2 regions of the Allobosea sp. P5_A5 genome follow, and region 2 is predicted to be linked to the other one. Evidence: predicted binding sites of a transcription regulator. Region 2 holds the regulator's gene; the other holds the start of a gene.

Region 1 (6,972 bases), on a different contig from region 2:
AGCCTTCCTGCAGGCGATCACGCTCGACCATGCCAAGGGGCTGCTCGCGTCCTCCGCCAGTCTTCTCGATACCGCGCTGGAGGTGGGCTTGTCCGGGCCAGGGCGGCTGCACGACCTCTTCGTCACCCATGAAGCGATGTCGCCGGGCGAATGGAAGACCGGCGGCGGAGGCTTGAGGCTCTCCTATGGCTTCCACGGCTCGCCTTTTGGGGAATCGCTGGTGGTCATCACCGAGCGCGGGCTTGCCGGCCTCGGCTGGGTTTCGACCAGCGTCGATGGCGGCAAGGTCGTCGGCGGCCGGGCGGAGGCGCTGGCCGACATGATGTGCCGCTGGCCGCACGCCGATTATCATTACGATCCGGCGCTGACGGCGCCCTATGCCGCGCGCATCTTCGACCCCAAGGCCTGGGCGGCCGAGACGCCGTTGCGCGTCGTGCTGATCGGCACGGATTTCGAAGTCCGCGTCTGGGAGACGCTGCTGCGGATTCCCGTTGGCAGGGCCACCACCTATGGCGACGTCGCCCAGCGGATCGGCAAACCAAGCGCGGCGCGGGCTGTCGGCATGGCTGTCGGCAAGAACCCGATCTCCTTCGTCGTGCCGTGCCACCGGGTCATCGGGAAGTCTGGCGCGCTCACCGGCTACCATTGGGGGCTGACGCGCAAGCGCGCCATTCTCGGCTGGGAAGCCGGGCAGACCGCCGCCGGCTGAGACCTATCTGCGCAGATACATGTCCCAGCACGGCGCCAGCGCGACCGGGTCGCGGTCGATCAGCGCCCCGGCGAAATGCCGCCGCAAGGCTTCGCGGTTCGGCGTCGGCGGACATTTGGGCACCAGGATCGCGTCCGTTGTAGCCAGTTCGCTCAGCGTGTCGCTCTCGAGCGCGGGCGTGCTGCGCTCCGGATCGGCGCCGATGGGCACGTCGCGGGCCGGCTTCCGGTCGAGCAGCCAATTCATCGGATCGACGAAATCGAGCGTTAAGAAGCCGTTGAGCCGGCGGCGATTCCGGGTTTCCCAAAGATCGATCGCGCGCACGGCCTGCTGCACCTCAAGCAGCCACGTCGCCTGATAGTCGATCTCCGAATAGAGAATGTGGGACGCCATCAGGCCGTGGGAGACGAGGTCGCGATAGCCGGCCTGCTGTGCGGCGTAATGATCGAGCATCCGCGCCGCGCGCTGTGCGATCTCGGCCTTGACGCTGACATGGCCGAGCGTGCCGAGTTCGGGCAGGTCTAGTTTGGTATAGGTCGGCGCCGCCAACAGCACGCGGGCGCTGCGCTCGATATAAATCACCAGAGACGGCAACACCGCCGCCATCAGCAGCACCAATACGACCGGGCGCAGGCGATCGTCGGTGCGGGTCCACCACTGCGCCAGCAACAGCAGAACGATCGGCCAGATGCCGATGAATTCCAGCGAGCCGCTGTTCTGCGTCTCGAAAAAGGCCAGGGCCAGGGAGGCGATGGCAAGCCAGCCGATCGGGCCGTCGGCCAGCAACTGCCAGCCTGAGCGCGTGCGCGGCAGGCCCTCGCGCCAAGCGGCGTAGCCCAGCACCGCGAGCAAAGCCGCCAGCGCTCCGATGACGTTGAACTTGACGGACGCGACGGTCAGGAAGCGCGGCAGCAGGTCGTCGGTGTTGAGCGCGAGCAGCTCGAAGATGTCCGAGACATAAGCCGAGACCAGGCCCGTCGAGACCTCGATGCCGCCCAGCGCCAGAATGGTGAGCGCCGCGGCCGCTGCGACATCGGCAAGGCGCATGCGGCCGACCGCCAATGCATAGCCGACGAGCAGGGTGCCGGTGACCGCGCCGGTGATCTTGACCAGGAACAGCGCCAGCATGAGCGCCGCGACCAGCCCGACCCGCAGGCGCCGCCGCTCGACGAACAGCAGCGTCGCGACCAGCAGATACAGCAACAGCGCCACATGCCGGTTGTAATGCCCGTAGCCGTCGAAACCCGGCGAGGGGTAAAGCGAGTGCAGATTGATCGGCAGCGCCGCGAAGAGCAGGAACGGCAGCAGCAATGCCAAGGCCTGCGAACGGCGGCGCGGCGCCAGATCGCTCATCAGCAGCGCGAGGAGCGGCAGCAGGACCGGCAGGAGTGCCCAGTTAGCCAGCAGCATCGGCTGCGCCTTGGGGAACAACCGGTCCAGTCCTGCGGCAAGGTAATAGCCCAGCGGGCCGACCGGGGCGAAGAAATCGAGACCCGGCGCCTGACCGACCCGAATACGCTGGATCGCGTCGAGATAGACCACCGTATCCCAGGCGTTGGGCCCGAGTGGCAGGCGCAAGGGCAGGCTCAGCGCCACCGCCGCCGCCAGCGCGAATGCAACGATCCAGAGATAGGGATTGCCCACCCGGCGCCAGACGAGGCTGCGCCCAAGCCTCGGCCGTCCCGTGCTGATCTCGCCAATCGCCAATGCGGGCGCTCCTGTTCGAGCGCCCGTTCTGGCAGAGAAAACTTACCAACTGGCTGACGCGGCTGGCAAAATCCGCCGTGATGGAGCCTGCGTCAGAGCACGCCCCGCTTCGCCAGATGGCGCATCAGATGCGAGGCGCCGTAGGTCCAGGGCTCGCATGCGTCGGTGCGCTTCATCCGGTTGACGAGGCTGCCGAGTTCCGGCGCGGCGATGGTGACGATGTCGCCGTATTTGTGGGTGAAGCCGCCGCCCGGCGCATCGCGATCCTTGATCGGCGCGAACATGGTGCCGAGATAGAGCGCCGCCCCGTCCGGATACTGGTGATGCGGGCCGATCATCTGGGCTGCGAGATCGGCCGGGTCGCGGCTGATCCTGGCGATCGAGGACGAGCCTTCCAGTGTGAAGCCGTCCTCGCCTTCGACCGTCAGCGTCACCGTCGTCTGGCGGATATGATCAAGCGTGAAAGCATCGTCGAAAAGGCGGATGAAAGGCCCTACCGCGGCCGCCGCATTGTTGTCCTTGGCCTTGCCGAGCAGCAGGGCGGAGCGGCCCTCGACATCGCGTAGGTTGACGTCGTTGCCGAGCGTGGCGCCGATGATCGTGCCCGACGAGGCGACTACGAGCACGATTTCGGGCTCGGGGTTGTTCCAGCTCGAGGACGGATGCAGACCGGCATCGAAGCCGCTGCCGACCGTCGACATCGCCGGGGCCTTGGTGAATATCTCGGCGTCGGGGCCGATGCCGACCTCGAGATACTGGCTCCAGGCGCCTTGCGCGATCAGCACCTCCTTGAGATGCATCGCCTCGGGCGAGCCCGGCTTCAGCTTCGAGAGATCGTCACCGATAAGCTTGCCGATCTCCTCACGGATCGCGACCGCAGCGGCCGGGTTGCCGCGCGCCTTCTCCTCGATGACGCGCTCCAGCATCGAGACCGCGAAGGTAACGCCGGCCGCCTTTACCGCCTGCAGATCGAGCGGCGAAAGTAACCAGGGTTTCGAAACGTCGCGGGCATCGATGGGGGTGTTGGCCAGGATATCGGCGAGCGATCCGACGATTTCGCCTTTCGCGGCTGCCAAAGACCTGGCCGGGTCGGTCTCTTCGCAAAGATCGCGGCTCGTCGGGAAGCTCGCGGTGACATCGACGAGATCGTTGCCGCGCAGCGTCACGACGGCGGGACCGCCATGATCCGGCCGCCAGACACGGCCGAGCAGCACAGCGGCGGCGGCATCCTTCGGCAGGGTGGCGCCGGGCGAAAGCATGAAAGCGGGCATCGACGAGATCCGGGCAGGCGGGGCACCGAAGCCCCGGGAAACGGAGAACAACCGGTTCGCCTGAAATGCGCAACCCCGTTCACGACGATAGGAGGATTGCGGGAACCGTCATGGATTTGTCATTGAACTGTCGCCCGGGCTTCATGCTAGCTTGCACACCAACAACAAGAACCGCGTGGACGCGAGCCCGCGGAAGGGAGATGACATTCATGACGATCCAGACCCGTATCCTGATGACGGCGGCAGCGTTCGCGCTGGCGGGTGCAACGCCTGCTTTCGCCCAGACCGAAATCCAGTGGTGGCATGCGCTGACCGGCGCCAATAACGACGTCGTGGTGAAGCTCGCGGACGACTTCAACGCCTCGCAGAAGGACTACAAGGTCGTCCCGGTCTACAAGGGCTCCTATCCCGACGCGTTGAACGCCGGCATCGCCGCCTTCCGCGCCGGCCAGGCGCCGCACATCCTACAGGTCTTCGAGGTCGGCACCGGCACGATGATGTCGGCCAAGGGCGCGATCAAGCCGGTCTACGAACTGATGAAGGAAGCCGGCGAAAAGTTCGACGCCAGCGCCTATCTCCCGGCGATCACCGGCTATTATTCGACCGCGAAGGGCGACATGCTGTCCTTCCCGTTCAACTCCTCCTCGATGGTGATGTGGTACAACAAGGACGCCTTCAAGAAGGCGGGCCTCGACCCCGAGAAGCCGCCGAAGACCTGGCCGGAGGTGTTCGACAACGCCAAGAAGCTGAAGGCGGCCGGCTACGACAAATGCGGCTTCTCGAATGCCTGGGCGACCTGGGCGAACATCGAGCAGTTCGGCGCCTGGCACAACATCGCGCTCTCGACCAAGGTCAACGGCATGTCGGGCTTCGACGCCGTGCTGAACTTCAACAAGAGCCCGGCCTTCCTCAAGCACTGGACCAATCTGGTCGAGCTGCAGAAGGACAAGACTTATGACTATTCCGGCCGCACCAACAATGGCGAAGGCCGCTTCACCTCGGGCGAATGCCCGATCTTCCTGACCTCGTCGGGCTTCTACGGCAACGTCGTCGCGAACGCGAAGTTCGCCTGGGGCAATGCGGCGATGCCGTATTATCCGGATGTGCAGGGCGCGCCGCAGAACTCGATCATCGGCGGCGCCTCGCTGTGGGTGATGGGCGGCAAGAAGGCCGAGGAATACAAAGGTGTAGCGAAGTTCTTCACCTTCATCTCGGACGTCGACCGGCAGGCCAAGCTCCACACCGAGTCGGGCTATCTGCCGATCACCAAGGCGGCGTATGAGAAGGTCAAGGCGTCCGGCTTCTACAAGGACAAGCCCTATCTCGAGACGCCGATCCTGGAGCTGACCAACAAGACGCCGACGGACAACTCGAAGGGCCTGCGCTATGGCAGCCTCGTGCAGATCCGCGACATCTGGTCGGAAGAGCTGGAAGCGACGCTGAACGGCCAGAAGTCGCCACAGGCGGCGTTGGACGCAGCAGCCGAGCGCGGCAATCAGATGCTGCGCCAGTTCGAGCGCACCGCGGCGCGGTGAACCCTCCTGTCATTCCGGGGCGGCCCGAAAGGGCCGAACCCGGAACCCACGACGGGGTAGGTCCTTCGGACTGCTCCGCTGACAACTCTCACCCAGTCGTGGGTTCCGGGTTCTTCGCGACGCGAAGCCCCGGAATGACACCCTTAACGTGATAGACCCATGCAGAAGAACGCGTATTTCAGAGGGCTGACGATCCCGCTGCTGCTGCTTTTGCCGCAGCTGGCGATCACCGTCGTGTTCTTCTACTGGCCGGCGACGCAGGCGGTGTGGCAGAGCTTCCTGCTGCAGGATGCTTTCGGCACCTCGACCGAGTTCGTCTGGTTCGAGAACTACCAGCACCTGTTCTCGGACCCCGGCTATCTCAAGGCCTTCATCAACACCGCGATCTTCTCGACCTTCGTCTGCGTGCTGTCGCTCTCGATCGCGCTGCTCTTCGCGGTGATGGCGGACCGGCAGATCCGCGGCGCCGAAATCTACAAGACCCTGCTGATCTGGCCTTATGCGGTGGCGCCCGCCATCGCCGGCGTGCTCTGGCTGTTCATGTTCGATCCGTCGCTCGGCATGCTGGCGCGCGGGCTGCAGTCTCTCGGCATCGCCTGGAACCCTCGCCTCAACGGCAATGATGCGATGTTGCTGGTGATCCTGGCCGCGACGTGGAAGCAGATCAGCTACAATTTCCTGTTCTTCCTTGCCGGCCTCCAGTCGATTCCGAAAAGCGTGATCGAGGCTGCCGTGATCGACGGCGCCAAGCCGATGCGGCGGTTCTGGACGATCGTCTTCCCGCTTTTGTCCCCGACGACATTCTTCCTGCTGACCGTCAACATCGTCTACGTGTTCTTTGATACCTTCGGCATCATCGATTCCGTTACCGGCGGCGGCCCCTCCGGCGCCACCGAGACGCTGGTCTACAAGGTGTTCTCAGACGGCAAGGGCGGCTCCGATCTCGGCGGCTCGGCGGCGCAATCCGTCGTGCTGCTGGTGATGGTGATCGCGATGACGGCGGTGCAGTTCAAGTTCATCGAGCGCAAGGTCAGCTATTGATGGCCTCCGTTCCGGCTTCCGTATCAGCTGCGCCCTCCCCGTCATGGTCGGGCTTGTCCCGACCATCCACGTCTTCGCTGGTCGAAGGTCGTGTTCAAGACGTGGATGCTCGCCACAAAAGCGAGCATGACGGCACGCGGGGATCTCGCCGATGACCAGCGTCCTCTGGATGGACCTCACCGCCGAAGAACTGCGGGCGAAGGCGGCGGCGGATGCCGTGGTCGTGCTGCCGGTCGCTTCTGTCGAACAGCACGGGCCGCATCTGCCGGTCGGCGTCGACACCATCTTGTGCAGCGGCGTCTGCAAGGCTGCGGCCGAACGGGCCGGCGATATCGGCATCGTGGTCACGCCGACCTTGTGGTGCGGCATGGCCGAGCATCACATGGCCTTTGGCGGCACCTTCACCTTTGACATCCCGACCTATCGCGCGGTGCTGCTTTCCCTGCTGAAGAGCATCGAGCGGCACGGCTTCCACCGCGTGCTCATCGTCAACGGCCATGGCGGCAACATCGCCGCGCTGACCGCCTTCCTGCCCGATTTTGCCCGCGAAACGAGCCTGCATATCGAGGCGACGACGTATTTCCTGCTGGCCGAGGCGGCGCTGCCGCCCTTGCTCGAGGACCAGACAGGCGTGCAGCACGCCTGCGAGGTCGAGACCTCGATGATGATGGTGCTGGCGCCGGGCTGCGTGCGCGAAGCCAGGCTTACG
Region 2 (6,972 bases):
ATGTCACGCCGGGTCCGGGCTCCGAGGGCGGCGGTCTCGCCAACGCGATCGTGGGCTCGATCGTGCTGACCTTCCTCGGCATCGCGGTCGCGACGCCGGTCGGCGTGCTGGCCGGCACCTGGCTGGCGGAGTACGGCCGCAGCTCGAAGCTCGCCAACATCATCCGCTTCATCAACGACATCCTGCTTTCGGCGCCCTCGATCCTGATCGGCCTGTTCGTCTACGTCATCCTGGTCGAGCCCTTCCGGGGCTATTCCGGCTGGGCCGGCGGCGTGGCGCTCGGCATCATCGCGATCCCGGTCATCGTGCGCACCACGGAAGACATGCTGAGCCTGGTGCCCGGCCCGTTGCGGGAGGCTGGCTCGGCGCTGGGCGCACCGCCCTCCGTGGTGATCACCGCCGTGACCTGGCGCGCCGCGAAATCGGGCATGGTCACCGGCATCCTGCTGGCGCTCGCCCGCATCGCCGGGGAGACGGCGCCGCTGATCTTCACCGCGCTAAACAACAATTCCTGGTTTTCGCCCAGCCTGGCAGGCGGCATCGCCAATCTGCCGGTCACGATCTACCAATTCGCCTCCGCGCCCTATGAAAACTGGCAGCAGCTCGCTTGGGCGGGGTCGCTGATCATCACCATGTCCATCCTCATCCTTTCGCTCATCGCCCGGCGTATCGTCGCCGGCGGTAAGTGAGAACTGAAACCGCATTATCGCCCCGACCCTGAGGGACCTCAGTCGATGCTCTCGACCCTTGAACTTTCCCCGCAGACGCTCGACGCCGCTGCTCCCGTCCGGATCGCGGTGAAGAACCTCGATTTCTACTACGGCGAGCACAAGGCGCTGAAGAACATCAGCCTCGACTTCCGCGACCGGCACGTCACGGCGCTGATCGGCCCGTCGGGCTGCGGCAAGTCGACCCTGCTGCGCATCTTCAACCGGATCTATTCGCTCTATCCCGAACAGAAGGCGACCGGCGAGGTCATGCTCGACGGGCGCAACGTCATCTCCAACGACGTCGACGTCAACGAACTGCGCTCGCGTGTCGGCATGGTGTTCCAGAAGCCGACGCCGTTCCCGATGTCGATCTACGACAACGTCGCCTTTGGCATCCGCCTGTACGAGAAGCCGCCGAAATCCGAGCTCGACGATCGCGTCGAGGGCGCGCTGCGCCGCGCCGCGCTGTGGGACGAGGTCAAGGACAAGCTCCGGAGCTCCGGCATGGGCCTCTCGGGCGGCCAGCAGCAACGCCTGTGCATCGCGCGCACCATCGCGCAGAAGCCAGAGGTGATCCTGTTCGACGAGCCGACCTCGGCGCTCGACCCGATCTCGACCGGCAAGATCGAGGATCTGCTGGAGCAGCTGAAGAGCGATTTCACGATCGCCATCGTGACGCACAACATGCAGCAGGCGGCCCGCATCTCGCAGTACACCGCCTTCATGTATCTGGGTGAGGTGATCGAGTTCGCGCCGACGAACACGATCTTCATGAACCCGGCCAAAAAGCAGACGCAGGACTACGTCACCGGCCGGTTCGGCTGAGCGGCGATTTTGTTTCGTATCGGCTTGCCCGAAAACCGGTTTCCACTTTTCGGGCCGATGCGCCGGAGGAGCACCACATGACCGACCACATCGTTCGTTCCTACGATACCGACCTTGAAGGCATCCGCCGCAGCCTCGCCGAAATGGGCGGGATGGCGGAGCGCATGCTCGGCGACTCGACCGTGGCGCTGGTGCGCCGCGACACCGCGCTCGCCCAGAAGATCATCAGCGCCGACCAGCGCCTGGACAATCTCCAGCGCGAGGTCGAGGAGAAGGCGGTGCTGACCATCGCGCGCCGCCAGCCGCTCGCCAACGACCTGCGCGAGCTGATCTCGGCCATCCGCATCGCCGCCGACATCGAGCGCGTCGGCGATCTCGCCAAGAACATCGCCAAGCGCGCAGTGGCCATCGCCGGCCAGTTCCAGCCGCCGCACCGCGCCGTCGTCGGCCTCGAGCACATCAGCCGGCTGGTGCAGGCCCAGCTCAAGGACGTGCTCGACGCCTATGCCGCCGGCAACGAGCAGAAGGCGCTGGAGGTCTGGCGCCGCGACGACGAGATCGACGCGCTCTACACCTCGCTGTTCCGCGAACTCCTGACCTATATGATGGAAGACCCGCGCAACATCACCTTCTGCACGCATCTTCTGTTCTGCGCCAAGAACATCGAGCGCATCGGCGACCACACCACCAACATCGCCGAGACCATCCACTATCTGATCACCGGCGACTCGCTCGATACGAACCGGCCGAAGCTCGACACCACGAATATTTCGCTCGAGCCGGTGGAAAGCTGACGCAGATCGCCCGGCGGGGTCTGCACCCGTCATGGTCGGCCCCCGTCATGTCGGCTCTTCGCCGACCATCCACATCTTCCTTCGGCGAGCGTGGTGTTCGAGACGTGGATGCTCGCCCCAGGGCTAAGCATGACGGGGAGAGCCCGCTGAACGCCAAGAACGGAACCAGCCATGGCCGCACGCATCCTGATCGTCGAGGACGAAGAGCCGCTCACCCTGCTCCTGCGCTATAATCTCGAAGCCGAGGGCTTCGAGGTCGACAGCGTGGCGCGGGGCGACGATGCGGAGCTGCATCTGCGCGACTCGACGCCGGACCTCGTGCTTCTCGACTGGATGCTGCCCGGTCTTTCCGGCATCGAGCTGTGCCGCCGCCTTCGCTCGCGCCGCGACACCGAGCGCGTGCCGATCATCATGCTGACCGCGCGTGGCGAGGAGACCGAGCGCGTGCGGGGCCTCGCGACGGGTGCCGATGATTACGTCGTCAAGCCGTTCTCGCTGCCAGAGTTGATCGCACGCATCCAGGCTCTCTTGCGCCGGGCGAAGCCGGGGCATGTCGCCGGGCTGCTGCAGGCGGGTGATCTCGAACTCGACCGGACGACGCGCCGCGTGCGCCGCGCCGGCAGCGAGCTGCATCTCGGGCCGACCGAGTTCCGCCTGCTCGAATTTTTGATGCAGGCGCCGGGCCGGGTCTATTCGCGCGCCCAGTTGCTCGATGCCGTCTGGGGGCGGGACGTCTATATCGACGAGCGTACCGTCGATGTGCATGTCGGGCGGCTGCGCAAGGCGATCACCCCCACCGACATGAAAGACCCGCTGCGCACGGTGCGCGGCGCGGGCTATGCCTTCGACGAGACGTTCGCGCGCGGCTGATCCCTGTGGAGGCCCGGCACCTCAGGCGCGGGTGCCGGCGTCGAAGGTCGCTGCTTCCGACAAGAGCCAGGCCAGCAATTCGTCGAGCCCCGACCGTTTCGGCGCGTCGCGCTTCAAGGTCAGCCAGCAGCCGATCGCGCTGGCGAAGCCGAGGTCGAGCGGGTTGACCAATGCGCCTGAAGCCAGTTCCTCGGCGACATAGCAGCGCGGGGCCAGCGCGACGCCAAGTCCCGCGACGGCCGCCCGCGTGATCACCGAATAATAGCCGTAGCGGACGGTATGGGCCGGCACGGCACCGCGCAGGCCATGGGCCTCGGTGAACTCGGCCCAGAAGGTCGGCATCTGGAAGTGCTGCAGGAGCGTCATCTTCTGGATGTCGCCGGGCCGCCTGAAGCCGCCCATGCGCTCGATCAGTTCCGGCGCTGCGACCAGCGCCACGTCGCGGCCGAAGAGGTAGTGTGCCTGCCGGTCCGGCCAGGGCGGCGTGCCGTGGTTGATCTCGATATCCGGCTCTTCACTCTCGCTCTCGCTGACATAGTTGGTGAACTGCACGTCGATGCCGGGATGAGCCTGGGCGAAGGCGGGAAAACGCTCCATCAGCCAGCGCTCGCCGGCGACCGCGACCATATGCAGGCGGATCGGCCGGGCGATGGCGGCGCGCTCGGTCAGCCGCATCGCGCCGCGACCCATCTGCTCCAGCGCGGCTTGCGCGTAAGGCAGGTAGATCGCGCCGGCCTCGGTCAGCTTCAGCCCCAGTGGGTTTCGGTCGAACAGCATCACGCCGAGGTGCTGTTCCAGCGACAGAATCTGCTTGGAAACCGCGCTTTGCGTCAGGTTGACCTCAACGGCGGCCCGCGCCGTCGAGCCGAGGCGGGCAACGGTTGCGAAGGCTCGCAGTGCGGTCGATGAAGGAGGTGGCCGGCCTGCGGCCATAGGGTATTCCTTTTGCGACTAGGGCCGGGAGATGGTTTCGTTTGCTGGCTCGCCGGTCAAGAGGTCATTCTGCCCGAGGGGCAGGAGCCGGCAGCATGAACCAGACGACGCGTCTTTGGGGTGGCCGGTTCCGCAAGCCGCCGGACCCGCGGCTGATGAAGCTGTCGAGCGCGGCCGGCGAGCATGCCCGGCTGGTGCCGCAGGACATCGCCGGGAGCAAGGCGCATGCGGCTGAACTGGCCCGAGCGGGTCTGCTGGATGCGGCAGAGCGCGAGACGATCCTTGAGGCACTCGATGCGATCGCGGCTGATTTTGCTGCGGGCCGGATTGCGCCGAGCGCTGGGGACGAGGATGTCCACACCTTCATCGAGCGCGTGCTGACCGAGCGCACCGGTGTCATCGGCTCGAAGCTGCGGGCAGGGCGCTCTCGCAACGACCAGGCGGCGAATAATCTCAAGCTCTATCTGCGGCAGACGTCACGCCCGCTCGGAGGGATGCTCGCGGATCTGCTGACTGCAATCGCCGACCAAGCGGAGCAGCATGCGGCAAGCATCTGTCCGGGCTTCACCCATTTGCAGAACGCCCAGCCGGCGACGTTCGGGCATTGGCTGATGGCGCATGGGCAGGTGCTGCTGCGCGATGCCTCGCGTCTCGCGGACTGGGAAAAGCGCGCCGGGCAGTCGCCTTTGGGCGCGGCGGCCTTTGCGGGTTCGGCGATCACGCTGAACCCGGAACTGAGCGCCACGGCGCTCGGCTATGATGCGCCCTTCGAGAATTCGGTCGATGCGGTGGCGGCGCGCGACCATGTCGCGGAATTCCTGTTCGTCGCGGCGCTGACACTGACCAACCTCTCGCGGCTCGCCGAGGAGGTGACACTGTGGACCTCGCGCCAGTTCAGCTGGGTCACGCTGGACGACGGTTTCGCCACCGGGTCCTCGATCATGCCGCAGAAGAAGAACCCGGACATCGCGGAAATTGCGCGTGGGCGCGCCTCGCGGCTGGCCGGCGACGTGGTGACGATGCTGGGAGCGTTGAAGGGGCTGCCGCTTTCCTATAACCGCGATCTGGCGGAGGATAAGCGGACGGCTTTCGACGCGGTGGACGTGCTGGAGCAGGTGCTGCCGGCCTTCGCCGGGCTGATCGCCAGCATGGAGGTGCATACCGCGCCGATGCGGGCGCAAGCCGGGCTGGGCTTCACGCTGGCGACGGAGGTCGCGGACTATCTCGCGCGCAAGGGAATTCCCTTCGCCGAGGCGCATGAGATCACGGGGGCGCTGGTGCGCTATTGCGAGGAAATGGGGCGCGATCTTGAAAGGCTCGACGCTGTCGATCTCCGGGCCGTCGATCCACGGCTGGATGCCGGCGTGCTGGACTGCCTGACGCTCGACGCGGCTGTTGCGGCCCGCAGCGGTCATGGCGGCACCGCTCCGGCACAGGTCGTCGCGCAGATCGGCCGGTTCCGCGAAAAGCTTGCCGCCTTCGAGGGCTGGTGCGGGGAAGGGGCGTTGCGATGAGCGGAGCGGTCTCGCATGTCGGCGGCGAGGAGCTGGCGCGTGTCGCTGGCCTCCGGATCGTGCCGCGGCGTTTTTACGGGCGCTGGATCGCGGCTGTGCTCATCATCGCCGTGCTGGTGTGGATGGGCTTCGCCTTCGCCAAGGGCGACATCGCCTGGCCGGTCGTCGCGCAGTTCTTCACCGCGCCGGCGATCCTCTCAGGCTTGGGCAATACGCTGATCATGACGGTCTGTGCGATGGCGCTCGGCGTCGTGCTCGGCGTCGTCTTCGCGGTTATGTACATGTCGCCCAATCCCGTGCTGCGTGGGGTGGCGCTGTTCTACATCTGGTTTTTCCGGGGCACGCCGCTGCTGCTGCAACTGCTGATCTGGTTCAACCTCGCGCTGGTCTTCCCGACTATCGGTATCCCCGGCCTTTTTTCGTGGCGCACCATCGACATCATCGGGCCGTTCATGGCGACCCTGCTTGGGCTCGGCATGAACCAGGGCGCCTATACGGCTGAGGTCGTGCGCGGCGGCATCCTCTCCGTCGATACCGGCCAGACCGAAGCCGCCAAGGCGATCGGCATGACGCGGCTGACGACGCTGCGCCGGATCATGCTGCCGCAGGCGATGCGCGTCATCATCCCGCCGGTCGGCAACGAGGTGATCAGCATGGTGAAGCTGACCTCTGTCGCCAGCGTGATCCAGTATTCGGAAATCCTGCGCAACGCGCAGACGATCTATTACGCCAATGCCCGCGTCATCGAATTGCTGATCGTCGCCGCCGGCTGGTACCTGATCGTTGTGACGCTGCTGCAGATCGGCCAGTATTTCCTCGAACGCTATTACTCCAAGGGCCGGGGCACGCGCCGTCCCGCCAAACGCGCCGCCGTGCCGCGGGAGGCAGCATGAGCGCGGTTGAAATAGTGACTGGCGCGCCTGCGATCGTCACGATCGCCCATGTCAGCAAGTTCTTCGGCGAGCTGAAGGCGTTGAACGACGTTTCGCTTTCGGTCGCGCCCGGCTCCGTGCAGTGCATCATCGGGCCGTCCGGCTCGGGCAAATCGACGCTGCTGCGCTGCATCAACCAGCTCGAGAAGATCGACAAGGGTGCGATCGCCGTCGATGGCGAACTGATCGGATATCGCCGCGCCGGCGAGGAGCTGCATGAACTCAGCGATGTCGAGATCGCGCGTCAGCGGCTCGCCACCGGCATGGTGTTCCAGCGCTTCAACCTGTTCAACCACATGACGGCCCTGCAGAACATCATCGAGGGGCCGCTGACGGTGTTGAAGCAGCCGCGCAAGCAGATCGTCGCCGAGGCGATGGCGCTGCTGGAGCGGGT

Evidence for each region. The regulator PhoB, encoded in region 2, activates phosphate uptake and scavenging genes when phosphate is short. The targets are predictions, from matches to a motif close to TGTCATNNANCTGTCAT.
Region 1: a site for PhoB is predicted at 3,805-3,821, ahead of ugpB (sn-glycerol-3-phosphate ABC transporter substrate-binding protein UgpB). Genes of this name have one in related genera too.

What each region holds. Positions count from the first base shown of each region.
Region 1 covers NZ_JBFUKY010000008.1:53,080-60,051, forward strand. Annotated here, with positions in the region: gene AC1DR6_RS16160 (methylated-DNA--[protein]-cysteine S-methyltransferase) at 1-709, shown strand, start outside; gene AC1DR6_RS16165 (hypothetical protein) at 713-2,416, opposite strand; gene AC1DR6_RS16170 (fumarylacetoacetate hydrolase family protein) at 2,509-3,687, opposite strand; gene ugpB (sn-glycerol-3-phosphate ABC transporter substrate-binding protein UgpB) at 3,897-5,222, shown strand; gene ugpA (sn-glycerol-3-phosphate ABC transporter permease UgpA) at 5,382-6,263, shown strand; gene AC1DR6_RS16185 (creatininase family protein) at 6,415-6,972, shown strand, end outside.
Region 2 covers NZ_JBFUKY010000007.1:143,135-150,106, reverse strand. Annotated here, with positions in the region: gene pstA (phosphate ABC transporter permease PstA) at 1-689, shown strand, start outside; gene pstB (phosphate ABC transporter ATP-binding protein PstB) at 735-1,535, shown strand; gene phoU (phosphate signaling complex protein PhoU) at 1,613-2,329, shown strand; gene phoB (phosphate regulon transcriptional regulator PhoB) at 2,501-3,199, shown strand; gene AC1DR6_RS15365 (LysR substrate-binding domain-containing protein) at 3,221-4,132, opposite strand; gene argH (argininosuccinate lyase) at 4,228-5,646, shown strand; gene AC1DR6_RS15355 (amino acid ABC transporter permease) at 5,643-6,539, shown strand; gene AC1DR6_RS15350 (amino acid ABC transporter ATP-binding protein) at 6,536-6,972, shown strand, end outside.